Regions from separate parts of the Streptomyces montanus genome, predicted to be linked through region 2. Evidence: riboswitches for the same ligand, from Rfam matches in the RefSeq annotation. Region 2 holds a riboswitch; the other holds the start of a gene.
What was found. A riboswitch is a leader RNA that binds a small molecule or an ion and turns the genes downstream of it on or off. The one in region 2 is predicted to bind glycine.
Positions count from the first base shown of each region.

Region 1: linked by a shared signal. The riboswitch ahead of gcvP (aminomethyl-transferring glycine dehydrogenase) and the one ahead of gcvT (glycine cleavage system aminomethyltransferase GcvT) in region 2 are both predicted to bind glycine.

Region 1 is NZ_VBZC01000024.1:124,017-131,713, forward strand. It holds gene FE633_RS22670 (SchA/CurD-like domain-containing protein) at 1-839, opposite strand, end outside; gene gcvP (aminomethyl-transferring glycine dehydrogenase) at 1,602-4,487, opposite strand; glycine riboswitch at 4,667-4,762, opposite strand; gene FE633_RS22680 (PRC-barrel domain-containing protein) at 4,866-5,237, shown strand; gene FE633_RS22685 (DNA polymerase IV) at 5,159-6,577, opposite strand; gene FE633_RS22690 (MerR family transcriptional regulator) at 6,637-7,269, opposite strand; gene FE633_RS22695 (bifunctional nuclease family protein) at 7,513-7,697, opposite strand, start outside.
Region 2 is NZ_VBZC01000023.1:102,539-110,235, reverse strand. It holds gene FE633_RS21875 (L-serine ammonia-lyase) at 1-311, opposite strand, end outside; gene glyA (serine hydroxymethyltransferase) at 389-1,651, opposite strand; gene gcvH (glycine cleavage system protein GcvH) at 1,665-2,042, opposite strand; gene gcvT (glycine cleavage system aminomethyltransferase GcvT) at 2,170-3,300, opposite strand; glycine riboswitch at 3,336-3,449, opposite strand; glycine riboswitch at 3,450-3,546, opposite strand; gene FE633_RS21855 (AAA family ATPase) at 3,728-4,402, shown strand; gene FE633_RS21850 (enhanced serine sensitivity protein SseB) at 4,519-5,304, shown strand; gene FE633_RS21845 (enhanced serine sensitivity protein SseB C-terminal domain-containing protein) at 5,555-6,334, shown strand; gene FE633_RS21840 (ABC transporter permease) at 6,682-7,692, shown strand.

The DNA of each region.
Region 1 (7,697 bases), on a different contig from region 2:
TAGCCCTGCTTGGCCGGGTAGTACAGCGCGTGTCGTTCCACGTCCGCGGGCTGCTGCCCACCCTTTGTCACATGGTGTACGGCGGGCAACGCGGCCAGGGTGAAGAACATCCGGGCGGACTCGGGGTCGCTCAGGTCCCGGCTCTGCTCCAGGTAGGGGTTGATGGCTTCCTCGACGGCCCGCACCTGGGGCTGCCGGGCGACGTGACGCAGCGCCGCCATCAGATCGCCCCGCACTTCGATGGTCCGCACGACCCGGTTGCCGTGCATGAAGAGCGACGTACGGAGCAGCCGTGTGGTGTCGTCGACCTGCGCCTCGGGCGGGGCGTAGTCGGACAGGATCCGCGCGACGGTCGATTCACTGCCCGGCTTGACCGTGAAGGTGAGCGCGTGGCGGACCACTCCGTCGCCGATCCGGGGAGACGCCAGGAGCCGGCCCTTCGCGGGCTCGGAGGTGGCCGACGGTCCGCCGGTCTCGCGGAGGATGTTGTAGCGCAGCGATTTGAGGTCCCGGACGCACCTGCTCAGCGGCTTGACCACCTCCACGTGCTCTTCGCTGTTCACCCATGCGAGGAAGGGTGGGGCGCTCTCCCATTCGCTGGTGATGAGCCATTGGGACGGATTCTCGATCGACTGGCACAACTGGTCGCTGACGTGGCCCGGGACGGACGCGACTTGGTTGCGCAGTTGTTCGTACGCTTCGAGGAATTGCTGCTGGGTTCCGTCCTTGAGGTCCAGCAGCAGGACGACACGGAGTCTGGAGCCGTCGAACACGGAATGGGAGACCCGTTCCGACATCCGTTCCGACAGCGGTTCTGAAACAGTTTCCGAGGTGGTCATCCTGCGCACATCTCCTTCACCGGGGCAGAGGCGAACGCCGTGTGTGTGATGCGACGTCAGCGGATTTCGATCTTGCGTCGGTGGTGCGGAGGGCGCGACTCGTATGAACCACCTGGGTGAAGGGCCTGCGCGGCTGGTACCGAGGGGCACGGAAACCTCATCGCGTTCCGCACGAGCGGCACGCGGGAACCTCGCTCCCTCCGCGCGAACGCGGAAGCAGCGCGCGGACGATGGAGCACCCTCACGATCGAGCGGTGCGCGCGGGGCAGCCGCCGGCTGTCCGGTGTTCCGGATCTCGACGTACGGATCACCGGCAAGGGTTCGTGGCACGCGGCCGAACGCGTCGCCGGTACGCGGGAGGGGCATCGCCGGCATCAAGGACGCGCACAGCCTGGCCCGGAAGCCGGACGCCGTGCCGGACGAGAGATCTTCAGTGTCGCCCTGGGCCACCGCGAGTCGACGCGATGGGGGTCCCCCTGCTCATGGGGGTCCCCCCTGTTCGAGCGCAGTCGAGACTTGGCGGAGAAGCCGAGAGAGCTTGGGGGAGTCGGCGACTGACGACAACGCCGCAGATGTGCGTGCCAGACCCCGCAGCCCCTGCATGATCCGCCGGACAGGCCCTAAAGCACGCCTGGGCCGCGCCGACCAGCGGCGAGGCACTGCCCAGGTGCTGGGGTCCCGCTCACCCGGCGACATCGGGCAGCGGTTCGGGAGTGCCGTCCGCCGGCGCGCGAGGCGGCCGGCGGACGGGAAGCACGCCTTCTAGTCCTCGTAGGCGTCCAGCGGCGGGCAGGAGCAGACCAGGTTCCGGTCGCCGTACGCCTGGTCGATGCGCCGCACCGGCGGCCAGTACTTGTCCGCGGCCGCGACACCCGCCGGGAACACGGCCTGCTCACGGCTGTACGCGTGGTCCCACGCGCCGCCGAGCGCGGCCGCCGTGTGCGGAGCGTTCCGCAGCGGGTTGTCGTCCGCCGGCCACTCGCCCGAGCCGACCTCCTCGATCTCCGCGCGGATGGCGATCATCGCCTCGCAGAACCGGTCGAGTTCGGCCAGGTCCTCGCTCTCGGTCGGCTCGATCATCAGCGTGCCGGCCACCGGGAACGACATCGTCGGCGCGTGGAACCCGTAGTCGATCAGCCGCTTGGCGACGTCGTCGACGCTCACGCCGGTCGCCTTGGTCAGCGGCCGCAGATCGATGATGCACTCGTGCGCCACGAGCCCGCCCGGGCCGGTGTAGAGCACCGGGTAGTGCGGCTCCAGGCGCTTGGCGATGTAGTTGGCGGACAGCACGGCCACCTGCGTGGCCCGCTTGAGCCCCTCGCCGCCCATGAGACGTACGTACGCCCAGGAGATCGGCAGTATCCCGGCCGAACCCCAGGGAGCGGCCGAGAGGGGACCGACGCCCGTCTCCGGACCCGCGGCGGGCTGCATGGGGTGGTTCGGCAGATACGGCGCGAGGTGCGCGCGCACACCGACGGGGCCGACGCCCGGACCTCCGCCGCCGTGCGGGATGCAGAACGTCTTGTGCAGGTTGAGATGCGAGACGTCCCCGCCGAAGCGGCCCGGCTTGGCAAGGCCCACCAGCGCGTTGAGGTTGGCGCCGTCGACGTACACCTGCCCGCCCGCGTCGTGCACCTGCGCGCAGATGTCGGCGACGTGCTCCTCGAAGACGCCGTGCGTCGAGGGGTACGTGATCATCAGCACCGCCAGCTCGTCGCGGTACTGCTCGATCTTGGCGCGCAGGTCCTCGATGTCGATCTCACCGTCGTCGGCGGTCTTCACGACGACGACCTTCATGCCGGCCATCACGGCGCTCGCCGCGTTGGTGCCGTGCGCGGAGGACGGGATGAGGCAGATGGTGCGCTGCTCGTCGCCGTTCGCACGGTGATAGCCGCGTACGGCCAGCAGGCCCGCCAGTTCGCCCTGCGAACCGGCGTTGGGCTGGAGCGACACCTTGTCATAGCCGGTGACCTCGGCGAGCTGCTCCTCCAGTTCATGGATGAGCGTGAGGTAGCCCTGTGCCTGGCCGGCGGGCGCGAAGGGGTGCAGCTGTCCGAACTCGGGCCAGGTGACCGGCTCCATCTCGGTGGTCCCGTTGAGCTTCATCGTGCAGGAGCCCAGCGGGATCATCCCGCGGTCGAGCGCGTAGTCGCGGTCGGCGAGGCGGCGCAGGTAGCGCAGCATCGCGGTCTCGGAGCGGTATTGGTGGAACACCGGGTGCGCGAGGTACTCGTCGGTGCGCAGCAGCGCGGCGGGCAGCGTGTCCACGACGGACGCGTCCAGCGCCTCGATGTCGCCCCGGACGCCGAACGCGGTCCAGACCGCGCCCAGTTGGGTGCGTGTGGTGGTCTCGTCGCAGGCGACGGACACATGATCGGCGTCGACGAGGCGCAGGTTGACCCCGCCGTCGCGCGCGGCCGCGACGGTCTCGGCGGCCCTGCCCGGCACCCGCACGGTCAGCGTGTCGAAGTAGGCCTCGTGCACGACCTCGACGCCGCCCGCCTTCAGGCCCGCCGCGAGGATCGTGGCGTACCGGTGGGTGCGCCCCGCGATCGCCTTGAGGCCCTGAGGGCCGTGGTACACGGCGTACATCCCGGCCATCACGGCAAGCAGCACCTGCGCCGTACAGATGTTGCTCGTCGCCTTTTCCCGGCGGATGTGCTGCTCCCGCGTCTGCAGGGCCAGCCGATATGCCTTGTTGCCGTCCGCGTCGACCGAGACGCCGACGAGACGGCCGGGCAGGTTGCGCGCGAACTTCTCGCGCACGGCCATGTATCCGGCGTGCGGCCCGCCGAAGCCCATCGGCACTCCGAAGCGCTGTGTCGTGCCGACCGCGATGTCCGCGCCGAGCTCACCCGGTGAGGTGAGCAGCGTCAGCGCGAGCAGATCGGCGGCGACGGTGACGATCGCGCCCAGCTCGTGCGCCTGGTCGATGACGGGCTTGATGTCCCGTACGGCACCGGAGGCGCCCGGGTACTGGAGGAGCACTCCGGTGACGCCGCGCTCGGCGATCTCGGCCGGAATGCCGTCGCTCAGGTCCGCGACGACGACCTCGACTCCGGTCGGTTCGGCGCGCGTCTCGATCACGGCGATGGTCTGCGGCAGCGTGTCCGCGTCGACGAGGAAGACACCGTTCTTGACCTTGCCCACGCGCCGCGACAGCGCCATCGCCTCGGCGGCCGCGGTGCCCTCGTCGAGCAGCGAGGCACCGGAGGTGGGCAGGCCCGTCAGCTCGGCGACCATGGTCTGGAAGTTCAGCAGCGCCTCCAGGCGGCCCTGCGAGATCTCCGGCTGGTACGGCGTGTACGCGGTGTACCAGGCCGGGTTCTCCATGACGTTGCGCAGGATCACCGGCGGCGTGAACGTGCCGTAGTAGCCGAGCCCGATCATCGAGTCGAGGACCTCGTTACGGTCCGCCAGGGAACGCAACTCGGCGAGGACCTCGGCCTCGGTGCGCGCGCCGGGCAGAGCGAGCGCCTCGGCGTTCTTGATCACGTCCGGGACCGCGATGGCCGTCAGCTCGTCGAGCGAGCCGTACCCCACCTGCGCGAGCATCTTCGCCCGGGCCTCGGTGTCGGGCCCGATGTGGCGCTGTTCGAAAGGGATTCCCTGTTCGAGCTCGGAGAGTGGAATGCGATGGGCGGTCATTGCGGAGGCCTCCTGGTCTGACACGACCTTCGAGGGCACCACGGCGTGGGTGCCCGGACGGCCTCCCCCTCTGTCATCTCAACCTGAGAGCTTCGCCGGTCCGCCCGCACTCGGCGATCCGGCTTGCACCGTCGGTGAGAGCGGGAGCCGTGGACGCCCGCCCTGCTTTCCAGAGTGACCTCGTCCGTGCGGTACGTGGGCCTGAGAGATTCCGGGGAGGATTTGCTCCTTCGGCGCCTCCGGTGAAGTCTGGAGGACTCTCCCGCACGGGGTCAGCGGCCGTTGCCAGCCTACCAGCGGGCTTCCCTCGAGTGGCCGCCCTCCTCAAAGTGCTCTTTCGTAGTGCTTACGGATGAGTTGTGAGCAGCTGGAGGTCCCGTGCAGACCGACGTCGATCCGCGCAAACTGATCGGCCGCAAGGCGTTCGACCGCAATGGCAACAAGATCGGCACCGTCGACGAGGTCTATCTCGACGATGCGACCGGCGTGCCGGAATGGGCGGCCATACGCACCGGTCTGTTCAGCAGGGACGCCTTTGTGCCCCTGGAGCCCAGCGAACTGGTCGAGGGTGCCCTGCGGGTCCCCTTCGACCGCGCCCTGATCAAGGACGCCCCCGACTTCGGCGTCGGCCGCCACCTCTCCCCCGAGCAGGAAATCCAGCTCTATCACCACTACGGCCTCGATGTGGCGCCTCCGCCCCCACCGCCGGACCGCGACTGCGGCCACCTGGCGGGCTCGGACGAGACCTGAGGTCTTCGTCGCACCAGCGGCAGCGGTTCCGCCGGCTCCAGCTCCGGATCGTCGGTCCGGAACGTGCGCACGCGCCCCGGCTCGGAGTCGGGCGTCTCGAACCGCACGGTGACCCGCCCAAGGCCACTGCCCTGCACCCATCCGGGTCCGAACTCGGCATGCCGTACGTCATGCCCCGCCGACCACCGTCGCACCGTGGGCGTCTCCTGCTTCTCGGCCGACTCCTCAGCCTCCTCCTCGGCCGGCGGCTCCAGCTCCCCGGCGGCCGCCTGCGCCTGGGCGAAGAGGTCCTCCTGCGTGAAGTCGGCGAGCCCCGTGACACCGACCCCCAGGAGCCGTACGCCCCCCGTGGTGTCGACGGTCTCGAGCAGCCGCGCCGCCGCTTCCCGCACCACCGAGGGGTCGTCCGTCGGCCCACGCAGCGTGTCGGACCGGGTGAGCGTCGAGAAGTCGTACCGCCGCACCTTGAGCACCACGGTCCGCCCCGACCGCCCGGCGTCCCGCAGCCGCCGCACACACCGGTCGGCGAGCCGCTGCACCTCCACCCGCACCCGGACCCGGTCATGGATGTCCACGTCGTACGTGTCCTCGACGGACACCGACTTGGTGTCCCGCTCGGCCACCACGGGCCGCTCGTCGAGCGCCAGCGCCATGGCGTACAGCGCGCTCCCGTGGGCTTTGCCGAGAAGCCGCACGAGCTCGTCCTCGCCCGCCTCCGCGACCTCCTCGACCGTGGTGATGCCGACCCGCCGCAGGTGATCACCGGTGGCCGGCCCCACTCCCGGCAGCGTCCGCACCGGCAGGGGTCCCAGCATCGCTCGCTCCGTCCCCGGCTCTATCAGCACCAGGCCGTCCGGCTTGGCCTGCTCGGAGGCGATCTTCGCGAGCATCTTGGAGACGGCGAGCCCCACTGACCCCGTGAGCCCGGTGACAGCCCGGATGTCCCCGCGCAGCTTCGTACCCGTCAGCCGCGCCGACTCCTCGTCCCAGGCCGTTCCCCCCGCCTCCAGGTCCACGAACGCCTCGTCCAGGCTCAGCGGCTCCACCAACGGCGACAGCTCCCGCAGCAGCCCCATCACCTGCTCGCTGATCTCCCGGTAGAACCCGAAGCGCGGCACCAGATAAGCGGCGTTGGGCGCCAGCCGGCGCGCCTGCGCCATGGGCATCGCCGAATGGACCCCGAAGACCCGCGCCTCGTACGAGGCGGTGGCTACCACTCCACGCGGCCCGAGTCCCCCCACGATCACCGCTTTGCCGCGCAGGCTCGGCTTGGCTGCCTGTTCGGCCGAAGCGTAGAAGGCATCCATGTCCAGATGCAGGATCGTGGGCGTGTTTCTCACATCTCCGATGCTGCCCTACGCCACTGACAATGCCCTGTGATCGGTCCGGCCGTGAGGTCTCAGACCGCGCGGTTGCGGCGCCGTGCCAGCTCGTCCGCGGGATGGTGCCCTACGAGCGTCTCACCTGTGTCGATCCGCTCGCCGTGCAGCTGCGAGAGCGCGCTCTCCACATCCCGCCAGACCACACCGACGGCGATCCCGAAGATGCCCTGCCCGCCCTGGAGCAGCGCGTGGACCTCGTCGGGCGAGGAGCACTCGTAGACCGTCGCCCCGTCGCTCATCAGGGTCATGCGCTCCAGGTCGCGGAACCCGCGCTCCCGGAGGTGCTGGACCGCGGTGCGGATGTTCTGCAGCGACACGCCCGTGTCGAGGAACCGCTTGACGATCTTCAGGACGACGACGTCCCGGAAGCTGTACAGCCGCTGCGTCCCCGAGCCGTAGGCGGGCCGCACGCTGGGTTCGACAAGCCCGGTCCGGGCCCAGTAGTCCAGTTGCCGGTAGGTGATGCCCGCGGCCGCGCACGCCGTCGGACCGCGATAGCCAACGTCCTCGGACGCCACCCCGCCCTCGTCAGGCACCGGCGTCGGCCGCTGTGGAGCGTGGTCGGCCGTGCTGCCGTGAAGCGAGTACGGGCCGCTCTCACCCGGACTGCGTCCGGGACCCCCAGCCGTACCGTCGCCGCTGCTTCTCACGCCGACCTCCGTCCTCGACCTGCCTCCTCGACGGTAGGCAGTCACCAGGGGTGCGTCAACGATCGCCACACTCGCCACGCCGAGTGATAATCACCCTAAGAGTGGTTTCCCGTGACCCGCCGCGGGGAAAGGCTAGCCGAATACCCTCGGCACGGCCGACGTACGCCCTGTCGTCCGACGGTCCCGGAGGGTCACTGGCCTCAGCTCCCGAAGCCGGGACACATCTGCTGGTCCGAAGCCGGATCACTGGCTGTTGGTCCCGAAGTCCTCGGGCGAGATCTGATCGAGGAACTCGCGGAACTTCTCCACTTCGTCCTCCTGCTCGTCCGGGATCGCGATACCCGCGTCGTCCAGGACCCCGTCACTGCCGTAGATCGGCGTCCCGGTGCGCAGGGCCAGCGCTATGGCGTCGGACGGCCGGGCACTCA
Region 2 (7,697 bases):
TCGTGCTCGCCGAGCAGTTTCAGGAGCTTCTCCGAGCGGATCGCGTCGACCCGGTCGTCCGCCGTCTCCACGTCCACCGTCCGCGGAGACTCGCCTTCCAGGCCGAGCAGAACCGCCTTCGGCGTGCCATGGCCGTGCCCGGTCGCGCCGAGCGAGCCGTACAACTCGGCGCGCAGCGAGGCGGTGGGGGCCAGCAGGCCCTCGTTGCGCAGGCGGCGGGCGAACAACCGCGCCGCGCGCATCGGGCCGACCGTGTGGGAGCTGGACGGGCCGATGCCGATCGAGAAAAGGTCGAAGACCGAGATGGCCACGGTGACTCCTCACAACGGGGTGGAACAGAGTGGGGCACCGCGCACGCACGTTCAGGCCGCGCGGTGCCCCCGAGCGGTTACTTCAGGCCGGGATACAGCGGGTGCCGGCCGGCCAGGGCGGACACCCGGGCCTTCAGGGCGTCCCGGTCGTACGTGGGCTTCAGCGCCTCGGCGATGATGTCCGCGACCTCGGCGAAGTCCTCGGCCCCAAAGCCTCGGGTAGCCAGGGCCGGCGTTCCGATGCGCAGGCCGGAGGTGACCATCGGCGGACGCGGGTCGTTCGGGATGGCGTTGCGGTTGACCGTGATGCCGACCTCGTGGAGGCGGTCCTCGGCCTGCTGCCCGTCGAGTTCGGAGTCGCGCAGGTCGACCAGGACAAGATGGACGTCCGTACCGCCGGACAGGACATCGACGCCGACGGACTTGACGTCGTCCTGGACCAGGCGCTCGGCGAGAATCCGCGCGCCGTCCAGCGTCCGCCGCTGCCGCTCCTTGAAGTCCTCCGAGGCCGCGACCTTGAACGAGACGGCCTTGGCCGCGATCACATGCTCCAGCGGGCCGCCCTGCTGGCCCGGGAAGACGGCCGAGTTGATCTTCTTCGCCAGCTCCGCCGTGGACAGGATCACGCCACCGCGCGGGCCGCCCAGCGTCTTGTGCGTCGTGGTCGTGACCACGTGCGCGTGCGGGACGGGGTTCGGGTGCAGGCCCGCCGCCACCAGGCCCGCGAAGTGCGCCATGTCCACCATCAGATACGCGCCGACCTCGTCGGCGATCCGGCGGAACGCGGCGAAGTCCAGCTGACGCGGGTACGCCGACCAGCCGGCCACGATCAGCTTCGGCTTGGACTCCTTGGCGAGGCGCTCGACCTCGGCCATGTCGACCTGGCCGGTCGCATCGTCCACGTGGTACGCGACCACGTTGTAGAGCTTGCCGGAGAAGTTGATCTTCATGCCGTGGGTCAGGTGCCCGCCGTGTGCGAGGTTCAGGCCCATGATCGTGTCGCCGGGCTTGAGCAGGGCGAACATCGCGGCGGCGTTGGCCTGGGCGCCCGAGTGCGGCTGCACGTTGGCGTGTTCGGCGCCGAAGAGCTCCTTGACGCGGTCGATGGCGATCTGCTCGACCACGTCGACGTGCTCGCAGCCGCCGTAGTAGCGGCGGCCCGGGTAGCCCTCGGCGTACTTGTTGGTGAGTACGGAGCCCTGGGCCTCCATGACCGCCACCGGAGCGAAGTTCTCCGAGGCGATCATCTCCAGGGTGGACTGCTGACGGTTCAGCTCGGCGTCGACGGCGGCGGCGACGTCCGGGTCGAGTTCAGAGAGGGGCTGGTTCAGAAGCGACATCGGTCAGGAGTCCTCAAGATCCGGAGAATTCGGTGTACTCGTCCGCGGAGAGCAGGTCCTTCGGTTCCTGCGCGATGCGAATCCTGAACAGCCAGCCGCCTTCGAACGGGGCGGTGTTCACCAGTGCGGGGTCGTCCACGACGTCCTGGTTGATCTCGGTGACCTCACCGGACACCGGCGAGTACAGATCGCTCACCGACTTCGTCGACTCCAGCTCGCCGCAGGTCTCGCCCTCGGTCACCGTGGTGCCGACCTCGGGGAGCTGGGCGTAGACGACGTCGCCGAGCGCGTTGGCCGCGAACTCGGTGATGCCGACCGTCGCGACGCCGTCCTCGGCGGCCGACAGCCACTCGTGCTCCTTGCTGTAACGCAGCTGCTGGGGGTTGCTCATGGCCTGAATTCTCCTGTACGCGAGGGAGTGCTGGTGAACGGGTGGGCTGGTGAGATGCCCTTTGCGCTACGAGACGGCACACGGGGCCGCAGGTCACGTCGGCGCGCTGCCGACCCCGACGCCGGGACTACTTCCGGCGCTTGTAGAAGGGCAACGCCACGACCTCGTACGGCTCGTGACTGCCCCGGATGTCCACGCCGACACCGGGCGTGCCGGGCGCGGCGTGCGTGGCGTCCACGTACGCCATCGCGATCGGCTTGCCGAGGGTGGGCGAGGGCGCGCCCGAGGTGACCTCGCCGACGACCTCGCCGCCGGCGACGACCGCGTACCCGGCGCGCGGGACGCGGCGGCCCTCGGCGATCAGACCGACGAGGACACGCGGGGGGTTCTCCTCGGCCCTGGAGGCGGCCTCGGTGAGCGCCTCGCGCCCCACGAAGTCGCCCTCCTTCTCGAACTTCACGACCCGGCCGAGCCCCGCGTCGAACGGCGTCAGCGAGGTGCTCAGCTCATGCCCGTACAGCGGCATGCCCGCCTCCAGGCGCAGGGTGTCGCGGCAGGAGAGGCCGCAGGGGACCAGGCCCGCCGCGGAGCCCGCGTCGGTCAGCGCCTGCCACAGCTTCTCCGCGTCGGCCGGGGAGACGAACAGCTCGAAGCCGTCCTCGCCGGTGTAGCCGGTGCGGGCGATCAGGGCCGGGACGCCCGCGACGGTGCCGGGCAGGCCCGCGTAGTACTTGAGGCCGTCCAGGTCGGCGTCGGTGAGGGACTTGAGGATGCCGGAGGACTCGGGGCCCTGGATAGCGAGCAGCGCGTACGCGTCGCGGTCGTCGCGCACGGCGGCGTCGAAGCCGGCGGCGCGCTCGGTCAGGGCGTCCAGGACCACCTGGGCGTTGGAGGCGTTGGCGACGACCATGTACTCGCTCTCCCCGAGCCGGTACACGATCAGGTCGTCGAGGATGCCGCCGTCGGCCCGGCAGATCATGGTGTAGCGGGCGCGGCCCACGCCGACCGAGGAGAGGTTGCCGACCAGCGCGTGGTCGAGGAGCCGGCCGGCCTGGGGGCCGGTGACGGTGATCTCGCCCATGTGGGAGAGGTCGAAGAGGCCTGCCCTGGTACGGACGGCGATGTGTTCGTCCCGCTCGGAGCCGTACCGCAGAGGCATGTCCCAGCCGGCGAAGTCGGTCATCGTCGCGCCGAGCGAACGATGCAGGGCATCGAGCGCGGTGCGCCGTGGCGTGAGGGGCGCGGCGTTACTGCTCATCGGTTCTGCTCCCAGGGCATGACGGGCGAGGTCGTTCCTCCCCATCTGTCATCGGAACCTGAGAGGTTCGCCATGACCGTCGGCAGCCGGCGGTCACGGTTTGCACCTTGGGTGGAGCCACTGGACAGCGGCCCGCTTTTCAGATGTGCCTCGCCCGCGCGGTAACGGGGCCTGAGAGATTCAAGGGAGGGACTTGCTCCTTCGGCGCCCGGGTACGCGTACCCGGAACTCTCCCGCGCGGATTCAAGCGGCCGGTATGCAGTTGGCGCGCACATCATTGCACGCCTGGGTGCGGCACGGCAGGGGGACCTTTCACAGAGATCTGTGACGGGGCTGTGGCAGGACGAGAACCAAAATGACAGGTGGCACGCATTACCTTCTCTTTACACTCGACGGGGATGGGTCTCCCGACCCCAAGGGGAGGACGATCAGCGTGAACAGGACCACGGTGTACGCGACAGGTGCGGCCGTCGCACTGCCCAAGCAGCCCGCTGCCCCGGCCAGGGAGGCGTGCGGCCCGCTCCCGGCGCCCGTCGTCCGCGATCTGCGGGACCGTGCGGGACACAGTCCGCACGGCCTCCGCTTCGGCGCGGCCGACCTGGTCGTGGTCACGGGCCTCCCGGGCAGCGGCAAGTCGACCCTGATGCGCCGCGCCGTGACGGGCCTCCGTATCGACTCGCAGGACACCCGCGACCGCTGGGACCGCCGTCTGTCCCGCTTTGTGCCGTACGCGGTCTACCGCCCCCTCGTGCGGGCCGCGCACTACGCGGGCCTGCGCCGCGCCCTGCGCTCCGGTGAGGGGGTCGTCGTGCACGACTGCGGCACCCAGGCCTGGGTGCGCAACTGGATCGCCCGCGAAGCCAGGCGCCGGGGCGGCACGCTGCACCTGCTGCTGCTCGACGTCCCGCCGGACACCGCGCTGGACGGCCAGCGCGAGCGCGGCCGCGGCGTCTCGCGATACGCCTTCGCCCGGCACCGCGGCGCGGTCGACCGGCTGTTGCGCTCCGTCGAGGAGGGCGACCTGCCGGAGGGCTGCGACTCGGCCGTTCTCGTCGACCGTGCCGCGGCGGACGTGCTGCGGCGGATCGACTTCGGCGACTGAGTCCCTTCGGCGCCCCTTCGGTGGCTGAACCCCACTGGACGCCGCGTGGGGTGAAAGCTCCGCAGGCGATAGGGTTTACCCCCATCAGCAGAGGTTCCGAGCAGATGGTTACGCAGATGGACATACCGGTACAGGCGCACCCTCACCCGCATGCCGGCTGGCCCGGCAACGCGCTGGAGGAGGTGCTCGCCGCGTCCCTCGGCGCTCCCGGGGGGCCCGCGGCGCCCTCGGCGGGTGCCCGCATCGTGGAGGTCCTCGGGCGCAGCTTCCTCTGGGTGCCGCTGCCCAACGGCGGCGGCCCGCACAGCGGCCCGCTCGACCTGCCGATGATGGAGCTCGACGGACAGGCGTACGTTCCGGTCTTCAGCTCGGAGCAGCAGTTCCGGCAGATCGTGGGCGACCACATGTCGTACACCATCGCGCCCGCCGTGGAGTTCGCGCGCGGACTGCCGCCGCACGTGGGCATCGCGGTGAATCCGGACGGCACGGTCGGTGTGCCCCTGCCGCCGCCCGCCGTCGCCGCGTTGTGCCGGGCCGGACGGACTGAGCTGGACGGGCCCGCGAGCGGCGGCCGGGTCCGGCTGTTCGAGCCCGACTGGCAGGAGGACCCGGTGGACTTCCTGGCCGCCGCCTCGGCCGAGTTCGCGGGAACCGGTGTCGTGCTGAGTGCCCGCCGCTGCCTGGCGAGCATCGAGGGGGGCGACCCGGTGATGTTCATCGGCGTCGAACTGATCTCCTGGGACGAGGGGGCGCGTGCGCTCCCGTTGGACGCCCTGGGGCGGGCGCTCGCCCGGGTGCCGGTGGCGCCGCCTGTGAACCTCGTGTTCCTCGACGTCGCGCAGGACCCGGTGGGCGACTGGATGCGCGCCCGCGTGCGCCCCTTCCATCGGCACGGACACTGACGCCACGGGGTCACAGCCGCGGCCGCGTGCGCCGAGCCGCTGTCAGGATGGCGACCTAAGCTGGTTTCATGGCTCGGTCGGGGTTGGGGGTCTTTCGCTCGGGGGTCCGGCCCACGGCTGAGGCGCCAGTGAGTGCATCGGCCCCGGACGATGCAGAATGGCTCGGTCGGGTGGTGCGCGCTTCAAGTACATGACGCACGCCGGGCCTGTGGGGCATGTTGACAGGTATGTCGCGAAGGGGCGGTAGAGGGTGAGCGCGTCGGGCACAGCCGCGGCCGGGCAGGTCGAGCACATGCTGCGCCAGGTGACGCCCGGGCGTTACGACGCCTACGAGGCGCTCCTGCGGGCGCTCGCGACGCCCTCCGCGGGTCAGGTCTGGATGCTGCTCTGGCACGGCCAGGCCGGGTCGCCGGACGCCCAGTACGGGAACATGGAGGTGGAGGGCTTCAGTTACGCGCCCTGCGTCACCTCCGCCCAGGAACTCTCGGCCAGCGGCTGGAACCGTTCGTACGAGGTCGTCGACGGCCTCGACGTGGCCCGCACCCTCTACCCCGACCACTACGGCCTCTGGCTGAACCCGCACGCGCCCGGCGGTGGCGTCGGCATCCCCTGGCTCGACCTGCGCCGCATCGCCACCGGCCTGGAGCGGCAGCCCGCGGGCCCGCTCAGGATGGCCGAACCGGGCATCGAACTCCCGCAGTTCTACGCCCTGCTCGCGCAGAACGCGCATCGCACCGCCGCCGTGCGCTCGCTGCGCCGCGCCTGGGTGCAGCCGGCGCTCGGGGCGCCGTATCTCGCCATCGGCCTCGATGTGTACGACACCAGTCCGCCCGCCGTGGACTCGGTACGGGCGATGATGCAGCAGTCCATCGGCGCCGTGCCGGACGGGCTGCCGGTGTCGACCGTCGCGATGTCCGACGGGTACGACCCGGTGGCCATGTGGATGCGGGCCAACGCGCGGCCGTTCTACGACCGGGAGGCCCATGCGGCCCCCGCCCCGGCGACGGGTGGCTTCCCGGGCACGTACTGAGCCCGGTCCGCCGTCTGTCCCTCGAAAACCGCTTGCACCGGTTGTACCGCTTGCCGAGAGTCACCGCGCGTAGATTGTCCAAATCTACGCGGGTAAATGGGGTAGTGAGCCCCTTACGCCCCAACTATCCCCCGTCCGCCTCCCGTTATCGGCAGTCCGGATAACGGAACACCCCAGACAGCATCACGTTTAGGCATCCATTCACCGCCAAGTCTGGCAACAGATCGCTGAACCGTTGAAGACTCCGGCTCCAGGGGTGTTCTCCCCTGCGTTCGACAGACAGATCACGCCGCTACAGCGGCATGTGGGGGCCGGCTACCGCCGGTTTGAGAGGGGTCGCTGCCACGATGACGGCACCATTGCACGAGCCGACCGCGGAAGCGGCCCCGAGTGCTGCCGAGGAGGCGGCGACAGCCGGCTCCGCCGAGGCCAAGTCGGTACAGGGGCGTTCCCTCGGCCGGATTGCCTGGGAGCGCCTCAAGCGCGACAAACTGGCTCTCACGGGCGGCGTTGTCGTCCTCGTCCTGATCGCGATCGCGTTGCTCGCACCGGTGATCACGAACCTGGTCGGGCAGGACCCCGAGACGCACCACGAGGACCTGATCGACCCTCTCTTCTCGACTCCCAAGGGGTCCTTGGGCGGTATCAGCGGGGACCACCTCTTCGGTGTCGAACCGGTCAACGGGCGCGACGTGTTCGCCCGCATCGTCTACGGCGCCCGCATCTCGCTCCTGGTCGGCTTCCTGTCCGCCCTGGTCGCGGTCGTGATCGGCACGGTTCTGGGTGTCCTCGCCGGCTACTTCGGCGGCTGGCTGGACGCCCTCATCAGCCGGGTGATGGACGGTCTGCTGGCGTTCCCGCAGCTGCTGTTCATCATCGCGCTGGTCTCGGTCATGCCGAACGAGATGCTCGGCCTCACCGGCACGGGCGTGCGTATCTTCGTGATGATCCTGGTGATCGGCTTCTTCGGCTGGCCCTATGTCGGACGCGTGGTGCGCGGCCAGACGCTCTCGCTGCGTGAGCGCGAGTACGTCGAGGCCGCCCGCAGTCTCGGGGCCGGGCGGCTGTACATCCTGTTCAAGGAGCTGCTGCCCAACCTCGTCGCGCCCATCATCGTGTACACGACGATGATGATCCCGACGAACATCCTCACCGAAGCGGCGCTCAGCTTCCTGGGCGTGGGCGTCAAGCCCCCCACAGCCTCCTGGGGACAGATGCTCTCCTCGGCGATCGACTACTACGACTCGGACCCCACCTACATGGTGATCCCGGGTGTAGCGATCTTCATCACCGTCCTTGCCTTCAACCTCTTCGGCGACGGCGTACGCGATGCGCTCGACCCGAAGGGTTCTCGCTGAACTGC